DNA from 2 places in the Actinomadura sp. NTSP31 genome. Region 1 is predicted to be linked to the other one. Evidence: riboswitches for the same ligand, from Rfam matches in the RefSeq annotation. Region 1 holds a riboswitch; the other holds the start of a gene.

Region 1 (11,069 bases):
CTGATCAGCCCTTGAAGCGGATCGGGTTGAAGACGTCGGCGTAGATGAGCAGTCCGCCCATGACGATCAGGACGGCCGCCATCACGTAGGTGACGGGCAGTGCCTTGGCGACGTCGACGTAGCCGGGGTCGGGCTTGCGGAACACCCGGGCGAACGCCTTCTTCAGCGCCTCCAGCAGCGCGCCGGCCATGTGGCCGCCGTCCAGCGGGAGCAGCGGGATGAGGTTGAACAGCCCGACCGCGAGGTTCAGCGAGCCGAGCAGCATCACGAAGTACCAGACCTTCTCGCTGGTCGAGAGGGCCTTGGAGGCCGCGACGTCGCCGCCGATGCGGCTGACGCCGACCACGCCGACCGGTCCGTTCGGGTCGCGCTCGTCGCCGCCGAACGCGGCGTTCCAGACGCCGACCATCTTCTGCGGCATCCGGACGAGCGCGCCCGCGGTGTGCTTGGTCATGGACGCCATCGCGTCGGCGACGGCGCCGGGGCCCTGCCGCTCCATCGCCTCGGTGGGCGTGATGCCGAGGAAGCCCACGTTGACGATCTTCTTGTCGTCCTGGAGGTCGTGCATCTGGTTGCGGACGATCGGGACGTTCAGCGTCATGTCGCGGCCGTCGCGCCGGACCGTCATGGCGACGGTCTGCCCGCCGGAGTCGCGGATCAGCTTCTGCAGCCGGTCGTAGTCGCCGATCTCGTGCCCCTGGTAGGACACGATCCGGTCGCCGGGCCGCAGCCCGGCCTGGTGCGCGGGCGTCGGCACGGCGCCCGCCGGGCACGTGGTCAGGTCGGACTGGCTCGCCGGGACGATGCACGCCGACACCTGCTGGATGACCGGCTGCGGGGTCTGCTGCCCGATGCCCATCAGCAGGATCGAGAAGAAGACCACGGCCAGCACCAGGTTCATCGCCGGGCCGGCGAACATGATGATCAGCTTCTGCCACCACGGCTTGGCGTAGAACACGCGGTCGCCGTCGTCCGGCCGCACCTCCTCCAGCGCCGCGCCGCGCGCGGACTCGATGAGGCCCTGCCAGGGGCCGGTGCTGATCTGCCGGACGGTGCCGGGGGCGTCGCCCTTGCGCGGCGGCAGCATCCCGATCATGCGGATGTAGCCGCCGAGCGGGATCCACTTGACGCCGTACTCGGTCTCGCCCTTGCGCCTGGACCACATCGTCGGGCCGAACCCGACCATGAACTGCGTCGTGCGGACCCGGAAGAGCTTGGCGAAGCTGAAGTGCCCGAGCTCGTGCAGCGCGATCGACGCCAGCAGGCCGAAGAACAGGATCAGCACTCCCGCCAGCCAGCCCATGCGTCATGCCCCTCCGTCGTGCACCCCGCGCACCGAGGGGTGGCCACCAGCAACCACCTCAGACTACGTCAACGCGCCGGGTTTGGTTGAGCTAGCCGAGGAAGCCCCGTAGGAGGGCGGCGGTGCCCTCCAGGTGCTCGGCGACGGCGCGGCGGGCGGCCTCGGCGTCGCCCGCCAGGATCGCCTCGGCGATCGCGGCGTGCTGGACGGCGGCGTGCTCGATGTTGCGGCCGAGGACGGGGATGGCGTTGAGCAGGTCGGTGACGCGCATCCGGGCGTCGGCGCAGGCGGCCGACAGCAGCGCGGAGCCGGTCATCTCGGCGATGGACAGGTGGAACAGGGTGTCGAGGCGGCGGTACTCGTCGGGGCCGGCGGCGTTCAGCTCGGCGAGGCGGGCGCGCAGCGCCGCCCGCTGGTCCCGCGTCAGCCGGGTGGTGGCGAGGATTTGGGCGGCGCCGGTCTCGACGGCCATCCGGAAGGTGAGGGTGTCGTTCAGGCCGTCGCCCATCTCGGCGAGGGCCCGCCTCAGGTCGGACTGGCGGGGCCGCGGGCGCTCGTAGGTGACGAACGTGCCGCCGAACCGGCCGCGCCGCGACTCGACGTAGCCCTCCTGCTGGACGGCCCGGATCGCCTCGCGGAGTGTGACGCGGCTGACGCCGAGCAGCGGGGCCAGCTCGCGTTCGGGCGGGAGCCGCTCGCCGCGGTCGACGACCCCGAGCTTGATCGCCTGGAGGAGGCGCTCGACGGTCTCCTCGAAGGCGTTGCCGGTCCGGACGGGCCGGAACACCGCCGCGGCCGCCAGGTCGGGGGCGCCGGGGCCGGGCTCGGGTGCGGGCATGACCGTCCTTCGGTCCGCGGGGGGCTTCGGGCTCCACGTTACATGTGCGTTTCGTCGTCGCCCGGGGGTTGACGCGGACCCCTCCGCAAACATTAATGGTCTGTCATTAGCCCATTGCGGCTGTGTCGAAACCCCCCGTGGCACGCGAGGAGGTGCTCGTGAGCATCGACGAGCACAAGGCATCCCCCGACCCCATGTCCGACGACGAGAAACGGCTGCACGAGCTGGGCTACGCCCAGGAACTCAGCCGGTCCATGTCCGGCTTCTCCAACTTCGCGGTCTCCTTCACCATCATCTCGGTGCTGTCGGGCTGCCTGACCTCCTACACCATCGGCCTCAAGGGCGGCGGCCCCGTGATGATCACGTGGGGCTGGCTCGGCGTCGGCGCGATGACGCTGCTGGTCGCGCTCGCGATGGCCGAGGTGTGCTCCAGCTACCCGACCGCCGGCGGCCTGTACTACTGGTCCGCCAAGCTCGCCCGGACGAACGGGGCGGCGTGGTCGTGGTTCACCGGCTGGTTCAACTTCATCGGCCAGGTCGCGGTGACCGCCGCGATCGTCTACGGGTCGGCGGCGTTCCTGAACCCGCTGCTGGACCTGCAGTTCGGCTACTCGGTGACGCTCGGCCACACGTTCCTGCTGTTCGCGGTCCTGCTGGTCGTGCACGCGCTGCTGAACCAGTTCGGCGTGAAGATCGTCTCGATCCTGAGCAGCGTGAGCGTGTGGTGGCACGTGCTCGGCGTCGCGTTCGTGGTCGGGGTGCTGGCGCTCAAGCCGTCGCACCACCAGTCGGCCGGGTTCGTGTTCAGCAAGTTCGTCAACGAGACGGGCTGGCAGTACGGCGCGTACGCGGCGCTGATCGGCCTGCTGCTGTCGCAGTACACGCTGACCGGGTACGACGCGTCCGCGCACATGACCGAGGAGACGCGCGACGCGGCGCGGTCCGGGCCGAAGGGCATCGTGAACTCGGTGCTGATCTCGGTCGTGGCGGGCTGGGTGCTGCTGCTCGGCGTCACCTTCGCCATCCAGGACTACGGCAAGGCGGTCGCGGGCGGGCCCGCGGAGATCTTCATCGCGGCGACCGGCGACACGATGGGCAAGGTGCTGATCCTCGTCTCGTTCGGCGCGCAGTTCTTCTGCGGGATGTCGTCGGTGACGGCGAACTCCCGGATGATCTACGCGTTCTCCCGGGACGGGGCGCTGCCCTTCTCGTCCTTCTGGCACCGGATCAACAAGCGCAGCCGGACGCCCACCAACGCGATCTGGCTGGCCGCCTGCGGCGCGTTCGTGCTGGCGCTGCCGGCGATCTGGAACCTGACCGCGTACCTGGCGGTGACGTCGGTCGCGGTGATCGGCCTCTACATCGCCTACGTGATCCCGACGTTCCTGCGGCTGCGGCAGGGCAGGGACTTCAAGGCCGGCCCGTGGAGCCTCGGCCGGTGGAGCAGGCCGGTCGGGATCCTCGCGGTCGCCTGGGTCGTCGTGATCTCGATCGTGTTCGTCCTGCCGCCGGCGAACCCGATCACCAAGGACAGCTTCAACTACTCCCCGATCGCGATCCTGATCGTCCTCGGCGGCGCGGGGCTGTGGTGGGTGCTGTCGGCCCGCAAGTGGTTCACCGGCCCGAAGGTGCAGGGCAGCGCCGAGGAGCTGGCGGCCATCGAGCAGGAACTCCAGTCGCTGGGCTAGCACCTGTTAGGAGACCGGAAACGTGACCACATCGCTCACCCTCGACGAACTGCGCGGGGAGGCGGCGGAGGGCCGGATCGACACCGTGATCGTGGCGATCGCCGACATGCAGGGGCGCCTGCAGGGCAAGCGGCTGTCGTCCCGCTTCTTCCTGGAGGAGGTGGCCGGGCACGGCTCGGAGGGCTGCAACTACCTGCTGGCCGTCGACGTCGACATGAACACGGTGGACGGCTACGCCATGTCGTCCTGGGAGCGGGGCTACGGCGACTTCGTCATGCGCCCCGATCTCGGGACGCTCCGCCGGATCCCCTGGCAGGAGGGCGCGGCGCTGGTCCACGCCGACATCGTGTGGGAGGACGGCTCCGACGTGGCGCCCTCGCCCCGGCAGATCCTGCGGCGCCAGCTCGCCCGGCTGGCCGAGCGGGGCTGGGGCGCCTACGTCGGGACCGAACTGGAGTTCGTCGTCTACCAGGACTCCTACGAGGACGCCTGGCGGAAGGCGTACCGCGACCTGACCCCGGCCAACCAGTACAACGTGGACTACTCGCTGCTCGGGGGCGCCCGCGTCGAACCGCTGCTGCGCCGGATCCGCAACGGCATGACCGGCGCGGGGATGTACGTCGAGTCGGCCAAGGGCGAATGCAACCTCGGCCAGCACGAGATCGCGTTCCGGTTCGACGAGGCGCTGGCGACGTGCGACAACCATGTCCTCTACAAGACCGGCGCGAAGGAGATCGCCGCCCAGGAGGGCATGTCGATCACCTTCATGGCGAAGCCGAACGAGCGGGAGGGCAACTCCTGCCACGTTCACATCTCGCTGCGCGACGCCGCCGGGGCGCCCGTGCTGGCCGGGGACGGGCCGCACGGGCTGTCGAAGATCGGCGAGCACTTCATCGCGGGCCAGCAGGCGTGCCTGCGCGACTTCACCCTGCTGTACGCGCCGAACGTCAACTCCTACAAGCGCTACCAGCCGGGCTCGTTCGCGCCGACGGTGATCAAGTGGGGCGTGGACAACCGGACGTGCGCGCTGCGGCTCGTCGGGCACGGGCCGTCGCTGCGGATCGAGAACCGGGTGCCGGGCGGCGACGTCAACCCGTACCTGGCGGTGTCGGCGCTGGTCGCGGCCGGTCTGCACGGCATCGAGAAAGAGCTGCCGCTGGAGGAGCCGTACGCGGGCAACGCCTATGCGACCGACGCGGAGACGGTCGTCGCGACGCTCCGCGACGCCGCCGCCGACTGGGAGCGCAGCGCCCTGGCCGTAGACGCGTTCGGCAAGGACGTCGTGGACCACTACGCCAACTACGCGACCGTGGAGCTGGCCGCCTACGACCGCGCGGTGACGGACTGGGAGCTCTACCGCGGCTTCGAGCGCCTATAGCCGCGCGCACCCGAACGACAGCATCGAGGGGGACATGAGCGAGTTCGAGGTTCTGAATCCGGCGACCGAGGAGGTCGTGGAGGTCGTCGCGCTGGCGTCGGCGGACGAGACCGACGCGGCGGTGGAGCGGGCCGGGCGGGCGTTCCCGGCGTGGCGGGACGTGGCGCCGGGCGACCGGGCGCGGCTGCTGCGGGCGTTCGCCGAGAAGATCGACGCGCACCTGGACGAACTGGCCGGGCTGGAGGTCCGCAACGCCGGGCATCCGATTGGGCAGGCGCGCTGGGAGGCGGGCAACCTGCGGGACGTCCTGCACTACTACGCCGCCGCGCCCGAGCGGCTGACCGGGCGGCAGATCCCGGTGCCGGGCGGGCTGAACGTGACGTTCGCCGAGCCGCTCGGCGTCGTCGGCGTGATCGTGCCGTGGAACTTCCCGATGCCGATCATGGGCTGGGGCATGGCGCCGGCGCTCGCCGCGGGCAACACGGTGATCGTCAAGCCGGCCGAGCTGACGCCGCTCACCGCCCGCCGCGTCGGGGAGCTGGCGCTGGAGGCGGGGATCCCGGAGGGCGTGCTCCAGGTACTGCCGGGCGCCGGGCCGGTGGCGGGACGGCGGCTCGTCGACCACCCGGACGTCCGCAAGATCGCCTTCACCGGCTCGACCCGGGTCGGCAAGGAGATCATGCAGGCGTGCGCGCCGGGCGTGAAGCGGCTGACGCTGGAGCTCGGCGGCAAGTCCGCCAACATCGTGTTCGCGGACGCCGACCTGGAGAAGGCCGCCGCGACCGCCCCGTACGCGGTGTTCGAGAACGCCGGCCAGGACTGCTGCGCCCGGTCCCGGATCCTGGTGGAACGTCCCGTCTACGACCGGTTCCTGGAACTGCTCGAACCGGCCGTGCACGGCGTCGCCGTCGGCGACCCCCGCGACGCCAAGACCGAGGTCGGGCCGCTGATCAGCGCCGCGCACCGGGACCGGGTCGCCTCCTACGTGCCGGACGGCGCGCCCGTCGTGATCCGCGGCTCGGCACCCGAGGGCCCCGGGTTCTGGTTCCCGCCGACCGTCCTCGCCACCCCGGACCACGCGACGCTCCCGGCCTGGCACGACGAGGTGTTCGGGCCGGTCGTCACCGTCGTCCCGTTCGAGGACGAGGCCGACGCGTACCGGATCGCCAACGACACCCCCTACGGGCTGTCCGGCTCCATCTGGACCCGCGACGTCGGCCGCGCCCTGCGCGCCGCCCGCGCCGTCGAGGCCGGGAACCTGTCGGTGAACTCCCACTCGTCCGTGCGGTACTGGACGCCGTTCGGCGGGTTCAAGCAGTCCGGCCTCGGCCGCGAGCTGGGCCCGGACGCGCTCGGCGCGTTCACCGAGACCAAGAACGTCTTCATCGCCGGCGAGTAGCCCCCCCCCGCAAGATTTTGCTCAGTGACAGGAGAGAGAGCAGCATGCAGCGTCTGGAAGGCCGGGTGGCCGTCGTGACCGGCGGCGCCAGCGGCATCGGCCTGGCCACCGCGCGCCGTTTCACCGAAGAGGGCGCCAGGGTCGTCGTGGCCGACGTCGACGAGACCGCCGGCAAGAGCGCCGCCGAGGAGCTCGGCGGCCTGTTCGTCAAGGTGGACGTGACCAGCGAGGACGAGGTCCAGGCCCTCTACCGGACGGTCCAGGGCGCCTACGGGCGCATCGACGTCGCGTTCAACAACGCCGGGATCTCCCCGCCCGACGACGACTCGATCCTGGAGACCGGCCTGGACGCCTGGAAGCGCGTCCAGGACGTCAACCTGACCAGCGTCTACCTGTGCTGCAAGCACGTCATCCCGTACATGCTGGAGCAGGGCAAGGGATCGATCATCAACACGGCGTCGTTCGTGGCGGTGATGGGCGCGGCGACCTCGCAGATCTCCTACACCGCGTCCAAGGGCGGCGTCCTGGCGATGTCCCGGGAGCTCGGCGTGCAGTTCGCGCGGCAGGGCGTCCGCGTGAACGCACTGTGCCCCGGCCCGGTGAACACCCCGCTGCTCCAGGAGCTGTTCGCCAAGGACCCGGAGCGGGCGGCGCGGCGCCTCGTCCACGTTCCGGTCGGGCGCTTCGCCGAGGCGCCGGAGATCGCGGCGGCGGTCGCGTTCCTGGCGTCGGACGACGCGTCGTTCATCACGGCGTCGGAGTTCCTGGTTGACGGCGGCATCTCCGGGGCCTACGTGACGCCGCTCTAGGACGCCCGTTATGAGGTGCGGTGCTAAGCAAGCCTCGATTTCTTGGCATGTGCGTCGGTAGGCGCGTGCCCGGATCTCTGCGCATCATGGCGCTTTCCCTTCCGGTCCCTGGAGAAGTGATCCTGTGAAGCGCAGTCTCGTGGCGGTCCTGGCGTTGTCGCTCGCGCTCGGCGGATGCGGCGGCTCGGACGGCAAGAAGGACTCGGCCGCGTCCGGTGCCCCCGCGTCCTCCCCGGCGACGGCACCGGCGCCGTCCGGGACGTCCGGCGCGTCCGGCGGCTCGGCCGGCGGCGGCGCGGGCGCCGTGCCGACCGCCCCGAGCGGCGGAACGGCGGCGGCCGCCAAGAAGTTCAACGACTGCGTGCGCAAGCAGGGCGTGACGATGCCCAGCCCGCACCCGAGTTCGACGCCGTCCAAGGCCGAGCTGGCCAAGATCAAGGCGGCGCTGCAGACATGCGTGAAGGCCATGTCCAGCACCCCGAAGTAGCCGCACCGAACGAAGGCCCGGCCGAGGCATCCGCCGCACCCGGCCGGGCCTTCGCCATGCCGCCGCCTCGGCCCCGGCGGCGGCTGGTGGCATGGCGTTGCCGCTGCTAGCCTTGCGGGCAGCCGTTTATCCCGTGCGGGAGAGTCCTACGCAGCCGGTGTGGGACGCCGAAGGAGCAAATCCTCCCCGGAACCTCTCAGGCCCATGGACCGCACGGAGCAGGCGACCTCTGGAAAGCGGGGACGCGTTCCCCCGCCGAAGGTGAAAGCCCGCGCCGCGTCCCGTACGGGACGGCGGGTGAAGCTCTCAGGCGCCGATGACAGAGGGGGAGGCACCGATACGCCCGGTGCGCGAGTGGGACGATGGACCACGCGCGCCCGTGACGAAGGAGCCGAACCGATGTCCGCCGATCCGTCCTCCAAGGCCGTGAAGAAGACGCCGCTGCACGACGTCCACCAGGACCTCGGCGCGCATCTCGTCGACTTCGCGGGCTATCTGATGCCGCTGCGCTACGCGAGCGAGACCGCCGAGCACCAGGCCGTCCGCACCGGCGCGGGGCTGTTCGACCTGTCCCACATGGGAGAGATCTTCCTGTCCGGCCCGGGCGCGGCCGGCGCGCTCGACCACGCGCTGGTCGGGAACCTGTCGCCGATGGCGGTGGGCAAGGCCCGCTACACGATGATCTGCGACCCGGACGGCGGCGTCCTGGACGACCTGATCGTCTACCGGCTGGCGGACGAGACGTGGATGGTCGTCGCGAACGCGGCGAACGTCGCGGTCGTCCGGGCGGCGCTGACCGAGCGGGCCGCGGGCTTCGAGGCCGCCGTGGACGACCGCTCCGACGCCTACGCGCTGATCGCCCTGCAGGGCCCGCGGGCGCAGGCGATCCTGGCGGGGTTCACCGAGGCGCCGCTGGCCGACCTGCGCTACTACGCGATCCTCGCCGACCGCGTCGCCGGGCTGGACGCCCTGATCGCCCGTACCGGCTACACCGGCGAGGACGGCTTCGAGCTGTTCGTCGACGCCTCCGACGCCGTCGCGCTGTGGAAGGCGCTGGCCGCGGTCGACGGGGTGGTGCCCGCCGGGCTGTCGGCGCGGGACACGCTGCGGCTGGAGGCGGGCATGCCGCTGTACGGCAACGAGCTGACCGCGGAGACCACCCCGTTCGAGGCCGGCCTCGGCCGGGTCGTCAAACTCGACAAGGCGGTCGACTTCGTCGGCAAGGCCGCTCTGGCGGCGCAGGCGCAGACCCCCGCGGGCCGTAGGCTCGTGGGACTGGTGGCGCGCGGGCGTCGCGCGCCCCGGAAGGGGTACCAGGTCGTCACGTCCGGCGGCACGCCGTGCGGTGTGGTGACGAGCGGCGCCCCGTCGCCCACACTGGGCAGGCCGATCGCCATGGCCTACCTCGACAGCGGCGTCGAGGAGACCGGCCTCGCCGTGGACGTGCGCGGCAGGCAGGAGCCGGTCGACGTGGTGGCCCTGCCGTTCTACAAGCGTTCCTAAAAGGTAGTTGTCCGGGGGTGTGGGGGTCGGCCCCCACAATGAACAGAGAGAGAAAAAGACGTGAGCGTTCCGGAGCAGCTCCGCTACAGCGAAGAGCACGAGTGGGTGGCCGGCCTGGGTGGCGAGGACGGCATCGTCACGGTCGGCATCACCTCGCACGCCGCCGACGCGCTCGGCGAGATCGTCTACCTCGAGCTGCAGCCCTCCGAGGGCGACACCGTCGAGGCAGGCGAGACGTGCGGGGAGATCGAGTCGACCAAGTCGGTCAGCGACCTGTACTCGCCGGTCAGCGGCGAGATCACCGCGATCAACAGCGCGGTGGTGGACGAGCCCAAGGTGATCAACGACGACCCGTACGGCGAGGGCTGGATCTTCAAGGTGCGGATCTCCGACGAGCCGGGCGACCTGCTGGACGCCGAGGCGTACGGCAAGCTGACCGAGGAGAGCTGACGTGGGGCTGCATGACTCCCTCGCCGCGGCCGACCCGGAGGTCGCCGCGGCGGTGGACGCCGAGCTGCGCCGCCAGCAGTCCACCCTCGAGATGATCGCGTCGGAGAACTTCGCGCCGGTGTCGGTGCTGGAGGCGCAGGGCTCCGTCCTGACCAACAAGTACGCCGAGGGCTACCCGGGCCGGCGCTACTACGGCGGCTGCGAGTACGTGGACGTCACCGAGCAGCTCGCGATCGACCGGGCCAAGGCCCTGTTCGGCGCCGAGCACGCCAACGTGCAGCCGCACAGCGGCGCGCAGGCCAACACCGCGGTGTACTTCGCGCTGCTGCAGCACGGCGACACCATCCTCGGCCTCGACCTCGCGCACGGCGGCCACCTCACCCACGGGATGCGGCTGAACTACTCCGGCAAGGTGCTGAACGTGGTGCCCTACCACGTCCGCGCCGAGGACGGCCTGGTCGACATGGACGAGGTCGCCTCGCTCGCCGCCGAGCACCGGCCGAAGATGATCGTGGCGGGCTGGTCGGCGTACCCGCGGCAGCTGGACTTCGCCGCGTTCCGCGAGATCGCCGACTCGGTCGGCGCGCTGCTGATGGTGGACATGGCGCACTTCGCCGGGCTGGTCGCGGCGGGGCTGCACCCCTCCCCCGTCCCGTACGCCGACATCGTCACCACCACCACGCACAAGACGCTCGGCGGCCCGCGCGGCGGGCTGATCCTCGCCCGCGAGGAGTACGGCAAGAAGATCAACTCGGCGGTGTTCCCGGGCATGCAGGGCGGCCCGCTGGAGCACGTGATCGCCGCCAAGGCGGTCGCGCTGAAGATCGCCGCGTCGGAGGAGTTCAAGGCCCGGCAGGCCGTCACCGTCGAGGGCGCGAAGATCCTCGCCGAGCGGCTGCTCGCCGAGGACTCGGCGAAGGCCGGCGTGAAGGTGCTGACCGGCGGCACGGACGTGCACCTCGTCCTGGTCGACCTGGTCGACTCCGAGCTGACCGGGCGCGACGCCGAGGACCGGCTGCACGAGATCGGCATCACCGTCAACCGGAACGCGGTCCCCAACGACCCGCGCCCGCCGATGGTGACGTCCGGCCTGCGCATCGGCACGCCCGCCCTCGCGACCCGCGGCTTCACCGCCGCGGACTTCGCCGAGGTCGCCGACATCATCGCGCTGGCGCTCCAGCCGTCGTTCGACGCCGCGGCGCTGTCCGCGCGGG
Region 2 (11,069 bases), on a different contig from region 1:
TCGTCAGGGCCCGTCCGTCCGGCGCGTCCGGCGGGCGGACCCGGCTCGATTTGGCGGGGCTTGCCATCATGGTGCGGTGATCGGCCGACGACGGGGACCGGACGAGGCGGAGCGGGAAGCGGGATGGCGCCGCCCCGACGCCTCGATGTCCCTGCTGTCCGACCTGTTCGCCGGAAAGCTGCTCGACCCCGGCTACGCCGAGGCCGCGGCACGGCGCGCGGCGGACGGCGGGACCCGCGCGCGGGCCGGGCGGCTGCGGGGGAGCGGAACGCTCGCGGTGCTGGTCGCCATCGGCGTCCTGATCGCCGCGGCCGGCGCCCAGGTGCGCCGCGGCGAGCCCGTGGCGGCCAAGGAGCGCGCCCGCCTCATCGACCAGATCCACGCCCGCACCGGCGAGACCGACGCCCTCCAGCGCCGCCTCGGCCGGCTGCGCGCCGACACCGGCCGGGAACGGGCCGCCGCCCTCGCTCGCAGCGCCGCGGGCCGCCGCGTCCGGCAGGACCTCGCCGCGCAGGCCGCCGCCGCGGCCGCGGAGCCCGCCGCCGGCCGCGGCCTCGTCGTCACCGTGGACGACGCGCCCGGCACCGGCGGCGACCGTGCCGGCGCGTCCGGCGGCCGGGTCTATGATCAGGATCTTCAGGTGCTGGTCAACGGGCTCTGGGCGGCGGGCGCCACCGCCATCGGGATCAACGGGAGGCGGCTCACGCCGGTCACCGCGATCCGCACCGCGGGCGAGGCGATCCTGGTCGACTACCGCGCGCTGTCCGGCCCGTACGAGGTGACGGCGCTCGGCGACCCGGACCGCATGCGGTCCGCGTTCACCGGCTCCGCCGCCGACCGCAGGCTGCGCGCCCTGGAGGACCGCTACGGCCTCCGGTACGGCACGCGGCGCACATCCGGCGCGCGGCTGCCCGCGGCCGGCGCGCTCCGGCTGAGGTACGCCGCGCCCGCTCCGGGGGCGGGCGGGTGACGCGGCGATGGGTGGAGCGGTGATGAGCGCAGCGGTGGCGGGCACGGCGGTGACCAGCACGGCGGTGACCAGCACGGCGGTGGCGGGCACCGGGGCGGCACGCGGGGAAGGGACGGACCGGGCATGATCGCGCTGATCGGGCTGGTGGCCGGCGTGGTGCTCGGGTTCGCCCTGAGCCCCGACGTCCCGCTGTGGCTGCAGCCCTACCTGCCCATCGCGATCGTCGCGGCGCTCGACGCCATGTTCGGCGGCGTCCGCGCCCGGCTGGAGGGGATCTTCGACGAGAAGGTGTTCGTCGTCTCGTTCCTCAGCAACACCGTCATCGCGGCGCTGATCGTGTTCCTGGGCGACAAGCTGGGCGTCGGCTCCCAGCTGTCCACCGGCGTGGTGGTCGTCCTCGGCATCCGGATCTTCTCCAACGCGGCGGGGATCCGCCGGAAGCTGTTCGGCGCATGAGCGGCGACGGCGAGACGCCGCCCGGCGCCCGCGAGCCCGACGGGCCCGCCGGGCCGGAGCCGGCGCGGTCCGGCGCCCTGACCGGGATCATGGAGCTGCTGCGGCCCAGGGCGAGCTGGGGGCAGCTCGCCGGCGGCCTGCTGTGCGTGGTGGTGGGCTTCGCGGTGGTCGTGCAGATCCAGTCGACCAAGCGCGACACCACCTTCGCCACGGCCCGGCAGGACGAGCTCGTCGGCACCCTGGCCGATCTGGGCCAGCGCTCCGAACGGCTCCGGGGCGACATACGTGACCTCGAGGAGACCAAAGCCGAACTCCAGCGCGACGCCCAGGGCGACGCCGCGCTGCAGGAGGCCCGCGAGCGCGCCGCCACCTACGGGCTGCTGGCGGGCACCCTCCCCGCCGAGGGCCCCGGGATCCAGCTGCTCGTCCAGGACCCCCGCGGCGGCGTCCGCGCCGGTGACCTGCTGGACGCGCTGGAGGAGCTCCGCGACGCCGGGGCCGAGGTCGTGCAGGTCAACGACGTCCGCGCCGGGGTCGACACCTACTTCCTCGACGCTCGCGACGGCGTCGAGGCCGACGGGCGCCCGCTGCGCGCCCCCTACACGTTCCTGGCCATCGGCGACCCGCACACCATGACCACGGCGCTCAACATCCCGGGCGGCGTCGTGCGGACGCTCCAGGGCGCCGGCGCCGCCGTCTCGATCACCCCGCGCGCGAAAGTGACCGTGAGCGCGATACGGTCTCCGTAGAGGGAACGGGGGGAGCGGTGAACGGCCGTCCGGGACGCCGCGATCGGCGCCGCCCGCGCGGCGGCGTGGACCGGCGATCATCGGCGAAGGTAGTTTGGTGCGGTCGGTTCACCGTTCCGGTTGACCCCTCGGGCAAGACCCGCGTAAGTTGCGGCGACCGTCGCGTGCGCGGGCGGTGAGCAGGACCGTGGTCGGGGGCGGGTCCCCGGCGTGGGTTGGGTGAAGGATGCGCGTGGCGCAGGCGGCCCCCGCGGCAGCGGGGCGTCCGCGGGCGGCGCGCCGATGGTAGGAGGCCGAGCCGATCTATGCCGAGCGTTTACTGCACGCAGTGCGGTCACGCCAACCCGGATGATGCCCGCTTCTGCTCGAACTGCGGCACCCCGCTGACGCGGGGCGCCCAGCCGCCGTACCGCGAGTCGCCCGGCGAGTCCACCTCGACGATCTCCATCGGCGGCTTCGAGGCGCTGGACACCGGCCAGGAGGCCGAGGAGCAGCCCGGCCCGGACCAGACCGCCATGGAGGCGCTCCCGCCCGGGACCGCGCTGCTGGTCGTCAAGCGCGGGCCGAACGCCGGAAGCCGCTTCCTGCTCGACAAGGACCGCACGTCCGCCGGCCGGCACCCGGAGAGCGACATCTTCCTGGACGACGTCACCGTCTCCCGCCGGCACGCCGAGTTCGCGCGGCACGGCGGCACGTTCTCCGTCCGCGACGTCGGCAGCCTGAACGGCACCTACGTCAACCGGCAGCGGATCGACCAGGCGGGCCTGTCCGGCGGCGACGAGGTCCAGATCGGCAAGTTCCGGCTGGTCTTCCTGACCAACCCGGCGCACGCCTGAACGGAACCGGAGCGGCGGGGGGCACGGGGGCGCGGCGACGATGGGAGGGCCCTTGAACGCGCGGCCGGCGCGGTCCCCGATGACCATCGGGGACGTCCTCGGGCTGCTCAGGACCGAGTTCCCCGACATCACCATCTCCAAGATCAGGTTCCTGGAGTCCGAGGGGCTCGTCGAGCCGGAGCGCACCCCGTCCGGGTACCGCAAGTTCGGCCCGGCCGACGTGGAGCGGCTCCGGTTCGTGCTCACCGCGCAGCGCGACCACTACATGCCGCTGCGCGCGATCCGGCAGCACCTGGAGGCCCGCGACCGCGGCGAGGCCGTCCCGCCGCTCGGCGCCCGCCCGGACGCGCCGTCCCGCCGTCCTCGCACCCTGGTCGCGGCCGGCGCCGACGCGCCCGACCCGGCCGTCCGGCTGACCCGCCGGCAGCTGCTGGACGGCGCCGGGATCGGCGAGGACCTGCTCGCCGACCTGGAGGAGTACGGCCTCGTCCGGCGCAACGGCACCCACTACGACGGCGAGGCGCTGACCGTCGCCCGCGCCGCCGCCGCGCTCGGCCAGCACGGCGTCGAGGTGCGGCACCTGCGCGCCGCCAAGGCCGCCGCCGACCGGCAGGTCGGGCTGATCGAGCAGATGGTCGCGCCGCAGCTGAGGCGCCGCAGCCCGGGCGCCCACGACCAGGCGGCCGAGACCGCCCGCGACATCGCGGCGCTGTCGGTCCGGCTGCACGCCGCGCTGCTGTCGGCGGGGCTGCGCGAAAGCCTCGACCCCTGACCGGCGGGCCGCGGAGGCATTTGTCGCCCCGCCGCCGCCGCACCCTGTCCGGGGTCGGGTGTACGTTGGGCTACAGGGTTCGTCGAGGATCCGACCGGTGCACGTGGTGATCGAGACAGCGTCGACCAGCAGGGAGCCGCAGTGAAGCAGATGGAGGTCGTCGGCGTCCGGGTCGAGATGCCCTCCAATCAGCCCATCGTCCTGTTGAAGGAGACGGAGGGCGAGCGCTACCTGCCCATCTGGATCGGGGCGGTCGAAGCGACCGCGATCGCCTTCGCCCAGCAGGGCGTGCTGCCCGCCCGTCCCCTGACCCACGACCTGTTCCGGGACGTGCTCGACGCGCTGAGCGTCCAGCTGCGCACCGTGAACATCACCGACCTGCGCGAGGGGATCTTCTTCGCGGACCTGGTCTTCTCCAACGGCGTCGAGGTGAGCGCCCGCCCGTCCGACTCCATCGCCCTGGCGCTGCGCACCGGCGCGACGATCTTCGCCAGTGAGGACGTCCTCGAGGAGGCCGGCGTGGCCATCCCCGACGAGCAGGAGGACGAGGTCGAGAAGTTCCGCGAGTTCCTCGACACGATCTCCCCCGAGGACTTCGGCCGGGCCGGCTAGACCCGCCCGAGCGGAGGTGCGGCCGTAGGCCCCGCTCGCTTTGCTCCCTGTGCTCCCCGTGCCGCCCCAGAGGCGCGCCTCCTGGCCCCCGGGCGCGCGGTCCGCCGCACCCGTCCCGGCTCTTCGCGCGGGCATCGGTTACTGTGTGTGATGGAGCGGTGCGGGCCGGACTTCCGGGATGGAGTGGGGAATGTCACTTCGGGGGGTAAGGTCGTGTCGTGCCGCGATTGGTCGTGCATTGCCCTGGACCTGGCAGTTTCCGGTGGGCGACCATCGGGGTAGGAGTGCGGTGGCGGCCAACGTGCGCGGTTTGCCCACGTGAAGCCGGTTCATCCGGGCATGCGACGCGCCGACGGCGAACGTTGACCCCACCCTGACCGGCACCTACCGTGCTGGTGGAACACCCGTGGTGTAATTCGTCAAACCCCCTTGACGAAGCGCCACGGGCTGATAGAAGCCGGAGGTCCGCGTGGCGGTGAGCAGCGGCGAGGGCAAGGCGACCCCCGACAGGCACATGGCGTCACGACGCGCCGGAGAGCAGGGCCTGCTCTTCGACACGCAGGTGTCGGCGCCGCCGGAGGACGTCGGCTACCGCGGCCCGACGGCGTGCGCGGCGGCGGGGATCACCTACCGGCAGCTGGACTACTGGGCCCGCACGAAGCTGGTCGAGCCGAGCGTGCGCGCGGCGCACGGGTCGGGCAGCCAGCGGCTCTACAGCTTCCGCGACATCCTGGTGCTGAAGGTCGTCAAGCGGCTGCTGGACACGGGGGTGTCGCTGCAGCAGATCCGCACGGCGGTGACGCACCTGCGCGACCGCGGCGTCCAGGACCTGGCGCAGATCACCCTGATGAGCGACGGCGTGAGCGTGTACGAGTGCACCTCCGCCGACGAGGTCGTGGACCTGCTGCAGGGCGGGCAGGGCGTGTTCGGGATCGCGCTCGGACGGGTGTGGCAGGAGGTGGAGGGAAGCCTGGCGGAGCTTCCCGGCGAACGCGCCGCCACCGACGACCCGGACCCCCACGAGCACCCCCACGACGAGCTGGCGAACCGGCGGCGCGCCCGCCGCACCGGCTGATCCGGCCCGGCCCGCGGGCGGGTCCCGCGGAGGCCGCCCCCTCGCGGCCGGCACGGCCCCTCATATCGCGTCCTTGCGCTGGAGGTAGGCGAACGCCGCCCAGCCCGGCAGGACGGGAAGCCACAGCGTCAGCAGGCGGTACAGCAGCACCGCGGACGTCGCCGTCTCCGCCGTCAGCCCCGAGATCGTCAGCGCCAGCGTCAGCGCGCCCTCGACCGCGCCGAGCCCGCCCGGTGTCGGGACCGCCGAGCCGACCGCGTTGGCGGTCAGGAACACCACCACGACGGCCGTCCAGTGCAGCGACCCGCCGAACGCCCGGATCGAGGCGTCCAGGCAGAGCGCGTACGCGGCCGTCAGCCCCACCGTCCCGCCGAGGCCGGTGCACAGCTTGCGCGGCGACTGCAGGACGTCCACCAGCCGCGGCACCACGCCCGAGAACATCGCCCGCAGCCGGGACGCGGCGAACCGCCGCACCCGCGGGATCATCATCGCCGCGCCGGCGACCAGGCCGAGCGCCAGCACCACGATCACGATCGTGCGGGACGGCGCCAGGTCCTTGGTGGCGTTGTGGGTGGAGCCGGTGAGGAAGCCGAACAGCACCAGCAGCAGCACGTGCACCACCAGGCCGACCAGCTGGGACGCGCCGACGCTGGCGACCGCCGGGCCCGAGCGGATCCCGGCGCGCTGCAGGAAGCGGGTGTTGATCGCGACGCCGCCCACCGCGGCCGGCGCCACCAGTTGCACGAACGACGCGGCGACCTGCACCAGCACCGTCCGCCCCACCGGCAGCCGCTCCGGCACGAACCCCAGCAGCATGTACGCCGCCGCGAGGTAGGTGGCCGCGGACGCGGCGAGCGCGATGAACACCCAGTGCCAGGTCGCCGTCGACAGCAGGTGCGCGAAGTCGAGGCTGCCGACCTGCGGGATCACGATGTACCCGGCGACGGACAGGCCGACGATGCTGAAGATCGTCCGGGGCCGGAAGCGCTCCAGCCGGACCGGCGCCGCCTCGGTCTCCGGCTTCAGCGCGACGATCTGCTCCCGGATCCGGGTGAGCAGGTCCCGGTCGCGGCGCAGCGCCGTCCGCGTCGCCCGCGACAGCGCCACCCGCTGCAGCAGCGGGACCGCCGCGGCGAGCGCGTCCTCGCCGAGCACGGACGCGGCGGTCCGGACGGCGCGCTCGGGCCCCGCGTGCAGGGCCACGGTGGTGAGCAGCTGCGCCAGGTCGAGCAGCAGCGCCAGGTCGCCGGCGGCGATCTCGCCGGACCGCATGTCGGTGAGGTACACGAGGCCGTCGTCGCCGACGAGGACCGCGTCGTCCTCCAGCCGCCGGTGCGCGAGCCGGCCCTCCTGCAGCCGCCGGAACTGCCGCCACGCGTCGGCGAGCATCCCGTCGGTGAGCTCCTCGGCCGGGACGTCCCCGAGCCGCCGCCCCGGCACGTGCTCGTAGGCCAGCAGGGCGGCCTCCGTGCCGACCTCGGACGTCCCCACCAGCCGCGGCGTGCGCGCGCCCACGGCGTCCACCGCGTACGCCATCAGGGACTCGAGCTCCAGGGAGCGGCGCAGCGGGCGCAGCGCCCGTCCCGTGGTGGTGCGGCTGAGCCGCAGCGTCCGCCACATCCGGTACAGCAGCCCGGCGGTCTGCTGGTCGCGGTCCAGGACCCGGACCTCCAGGTCCCACGGGCCGGTCCGCCGCGCTGCGCCGTCCTCTCCGCAGTCCCGGTCGAGCAGGACGCCGTAGCGGCGGTCCAGGCCCGTCTCGCCGGGGTCGTCGAGGCGGGCGGCGCGGCGCGGGCACAGCCCCAGCCGCTCCAGCGTGGAGACCACCGCCGTCCCGGACGGCCGCGGGTTCGGCGTGCCGGCCGCGTACAGGGTGCCGTAGCCGATCGCGCGGCCGAGCAGGTACGTGGCGGCGAGCGCCGCGACGGACGCGTACGACGCGGTGAGCCCGGTCAGCGCGGCCAGCCCGATCAGCGTCCACGTCACCGCCTGCCAGCGGGACCGGCCCGCCATCCCGACCGCCGTGACGAACGCGATCACCGGCGCGATGTCGGTGTGCACCGGCGCGGTGCTGGTGCCGCCCCAGATCAGCGAGTCCAGCACCCCGCCGGGCGCCGCGCTGGTCACCCAGTCGTCCAGGCCGACCGTGACGCCGAACGCGATCACGGCGGCCAGCAGCGCGATCGCCACCCGCATGCCGTCCTTGCGGAGCAGCCGCTCGACCGCGAACGCGATCGGCGCGGTCAGCACGCCGAAGCTGGAGGCGAGGGTGGCCAGCGACAGCAGCATGCGGGGGGCGTGCGCGGTGCCCTGCGCGATGTCGGTCTGCAGCCCGTGCGTGGTCTGCTGGGCGATCGACACCAGCAGCATCACCGCCGCGAGCCCCACGCAGGAGACCCCGAACCTGATCGCGTCGCCGGACCGGCGGATCCGGTCCGGCTGGGCGGGCTCGTCCACGGGGACGCCGGCGGTGGCGCCCGTCGCCGGGCGCACCGCCCCGCCGTGGGTCTGTGTCACCGCCGTACCGCCGCCCTGACCGTCCGCCATCGTGATCAGCGTCCCAGGGCCGGCGGGGCGCCGTCGAGCGGCGGCCCCCGGTCCGGCCGGCCGCCCGGGCGGCCTCGCGGCCCGTCCCGCCCGGTGGCCGGGCCCGGCTCGCGGCCCGTTCCGCCCCGGTGAGCTGTGCACATCGTACTTGCCGGTAGATGCCCGGGGCCGCCCGCCACCCCGGTTCCGCGCGGCGGGACGCACCGCCGCCTCGACGGCCGGCGGGGGCGCGCGACGATCGCCGGGGCGATGGTTGGGTAGGGTTTGTTCCGGACATGCCGTCGACCCTGTGCGGGAGAGACCCCACGCGGCCAGCGTGGGGCGCCGAAGGGGCAACCTCCCCGGAACCTCTCAGGCAAAAGGACCGCTCGGGCGAGGCACCTCTGGAAAGCAGGCGCCGATTCCCCCTGGCCGGGGAGGGGCGGCTCACCGAAGGGGAAATCCCGCGCGCGGGGGAAGCTCTCAGGTGCCGATGACAGAGGGGGAGACCGGCCGCCGGCAGTGCCGGCGGCCGCCCTGAGCGACCGCAGCAGCCAGGAGGCCCTCCATGACCGCCCAGTTCTTCGCCCCCGTGGCCTCGCCCCAGGACGCCCGTTCCACGTTCGCGGACCGCCATATCGGCCCGTCCGCGGACGAGCGGGCCCGGATGCTGGCCGCCATCGGCTACTCCGGCGCCGAGGCGCTGATCGACGACGCCGTCCCGGCCGGGATCCGCACCTCCCGGCCGCTGGACCTGCCGCCCGCGCTGAGCGAGACCGCCGCGCTGGACCGGCTGCGCGAGCTGGCGTCCCGCAACACCGTGCTCACCTCGATGATCGGCCTCGGCTACCACGGGACGACCACGCCGGGCGTGATCCTGCGCAACGTGCTGGAGAACCCGGGCTGGTACACCGCCTACACCCCCTACCAGCCGGAGATCTCGCAGGGCCGCCTCGAGGCGCTGCTGAACTTCCAGACGGTCGTCGCCGACCTGACCGGCCTGCCGGTCGCCAACGCCTCCATGCTGGACGAGGGCACCGCCGCCGCCGAGGCCATGGCCCTGGCGCACCGCGTGTCCAAGCGCAAGGAGCCCGGGACGTTCCTGGTGGACGCCGACGCGCTCCCGCAGACGATCGAGGTCGTGCGGACCCGGGCGGTCCCGCTCGGCATCGAGGTCGTCACCGCGGACCTGTCCGGCGGGCTGCCGGACGGCGACTTCTTCGGCGTCCTGCTGCAGTACCCGGGCGCGTCGGGCGTCGTCCGCGACCTGGAGCCGCTCGCCGCGCAGGCGCACGAGCGCGGCGCGAAGGTCGTCGTCGCCGCCGACCTGCTCGCCCTGACGCTGCTGCGGCCGCCGGGGGAGTCCGGCGCCGACATCGCCGTGGGCTCCGCGCAGCGGTTCGGCGTCCCGTACGGGTTCGGCGGCCCGCACGCCGGCTACATGGCGGTCGGCGAGGGCATCCAGCGGCAGCTGCCCGGACGCCTCGTCGGCGTGTCCGTCGACGCCGACGGCGCCACCGCCTACCGCCTGGCCCTGCAGACCCGCGAGCAGCACATCCGCCGCGAGAAGGCCACCAGCAACATCTGCACCGCGCAGGTCCTGCTCGCCGTGATGGCGAGCATGTACGCCGTCTACCACGGGCCCGAGGGGCTCGCCGCCATCGCCCAGCGGACGCACCGCCGCGCCGCCGAGATCGCCGCGGGGCTGCGCGCCGGCGGCGTCGAGGTCGTCCACGGGGCGTTCTTCGACACCGTCCTCGCCCGCGTGCCGGGCCGGGCCGCGGAGGTCGCCGAGGCCGCCCGCGAGCGCGGGATCAACCTGCGCCCGTCCGGCCCCGACCAGGTGGCGGTCGCCTGCGACGAGACGACGCTGCCCGAGCACGTCACCGCCGTCCTGGAGGCGTTCGGCGTGCCCGCCGAGGTCGCCGGCGCCGAGGAGGCCATCCCGGACGGCCTGCGCCGCGAGAGCCCCTACCTGACCCACCCGGTCTTCCACGCGCACCGCTCCGAGACCGCGATGCTGCGCTACCTGCGCCGGCTCCAGGACAAGGACATCGCGCTCGACCGCTCGATGATCCCGCTCGGCTCCTGCACGATGAAGCTGAACGCCACCGCCGAGATGGAGCCGATCACCTGGCCGGAGTTCGCGAACATCCACCCGTTCGCGCCGCTCGACCAGGCCGCCGGGTACGTCGAGCTGATCGGCGAGCTGGAGGACGCGCTCGCCGAGATCACCGGATACGCCAAGGTGTCCGTGCAGCCCAACGCCGGATCGCAGGGCGAACTGGCCGGGCTGCTCGCCATCCGCGGCTACCACGCCTCGCGCGGCGACGAGCACCGCGACGTCTGCCTGATCCCGTCGTCGGCGCACGGCACCAACGCCGCCAGCGCCGTCATGGCCGGGATGCGCGTCGTCGTGGTCAAGTGCGACGAGGGCGGCAACGTCGACCTCGACGACCTGCACGCCAAGATCGCCGAGCACGGCGACCGGCTCGCCGCGATCATGGTGACCTACCCGTCCACGCACGGCGTGTTCGAGGAGTCGATCACCGACGTGTGCGCCGCCGTCCACGCGGCCGGCGGCCAGGTCTACGTCGACGGCGCCAACCTCAACGCCCTGGTCGGGCTGGCCCGCCCCGGCGAGTTCGGCTCGGACGTCTCGCACCTCAACCTGCACAAGACCTTCTGCATCCCGCACGGCGGCGGCGGCCCCGGCGTCGGCCCGATCGGCGTCCGCGAGCACCTCGCCCCGTTCCTGCCGAACCACCCGCTGCGCGAGGAGGCCGGCCCCGCCGAGACCGGCGTCGGCCCGATCTCCGCCGCCCCGTGGGGCTCGGCGGGCATCCTGCCGATCTCCTGGGCCTACATCGCGATGATGGGCCCGGACGGCCTGCGCGCCGCCACCGAGGGCGCCATCATCGGCGCCAACTACCTCGCCGCCCGCCTCGGCCCGCACTACCCGATCCTCTACACCGGCCGCAACGGGCTCGTCGCGCACGAGTGCATCGCCGACCTCCGCAAGATCACCAAGGAGACGGGGATCACCGCCGAGGACGTCGCCAAGCGCCTCATC

Evidence for each region. Region 1 has a riboswitch for glycine ahead of gcvT (glycine cleavage system aminomethyltransferase GcvT). Riboswitches for the same ligand answer to the same signal wherever they lie in the genome.
Region 2: it holds a riboswitch for glycine, as region 1 does, so the genes downstream of both, gcvP (aminomethyl-transferring glycine dehydrogenase) here and gcvT (glycine cleavage system aminomethyltransferase GcvT) in region 1, are expected to answer to the same signal.

Annotation. Positions count from the first base shown of each region.
Region 1 covers NZ_JBGNUT010000005.1:339,095-350,163, forward strand. The annotation lists gene ACA514_RS11240 (PLP-dependent cysteine synthase family protein) at 1-4, shown strand, start outside; gene ACA514_RS11245 (RIP metalloprotease) at 5-1,303, opposite strand; gene ACA514_RS11250 (FadR/GntR family transcriptional regulator) at 1,395-2,141, opposite strand; gene ACA514_RS11255 (amino acid permease) at 2,300-3,829, shown strand; gene ACA514_RS11260 (glutamine synthetase family protein) at 3,852-5,207, shown strand; gene ACA514_RS11265 (aldehyde dehydrogenase family protein) at 5,242-6,606, shown strand; gene ACA514_RS11270 (3-oxoacyl-ACP reductase) at 6,651-7,415, shown strand; gene ACA514_RS11275 (hypothetical protein) at 7,540-7,902, shown strand; glycine riboswitch at 8,029-8,124, shown strand; gene gcvT (glycine cleavage system aminomethyltransferase GcvT) at 8,302-9,405, shown strand; gene gcvH (glycine cleavage system protein GcvH) at 9,466-9,855, shown strand; gene glyA (serine hydroxymethyltransferase) at 9,857-11,069, shown strand, end outside.
Region 2 covers NZ_JBGNUT010000004.1:468,833-479,901, forward strand. The annotation lists gene ACA514_RS09620 (DUF881 domain-containing protein) at 77-970, shown strand; gene ACA514_RS09625 (small basic family protein) at 1,094-1,426, shown strand; gene ACA514_RS09630 (DUF881 domain-containing protein) at 1,423-2,175, shown strand; gene ACA514_RS09635 (FHA domain-containing protein) at 2,481-3,011, shown strand; gene ACA514_RS09640 (MerR family transcriptional regulator) at 3,064-3,783, shown strand; gene ACA514_RS09645 (bifunctional nuclease family protein) at 3,925-4,395, shown strand; gene ACA514_RS09650 (MerR family transcriptional regulator) at 4,865-5,470, shown strand; gene ACA514_RS09655 (YbhN family protein) at 5,531-8,017, opposite strand; glycine riboswitch at 8,300-8,394, shown strand; gene gcvP (aminomethyl-transferring glycine dehydrogenase) at 8,565-11,069, shown strand, end outside.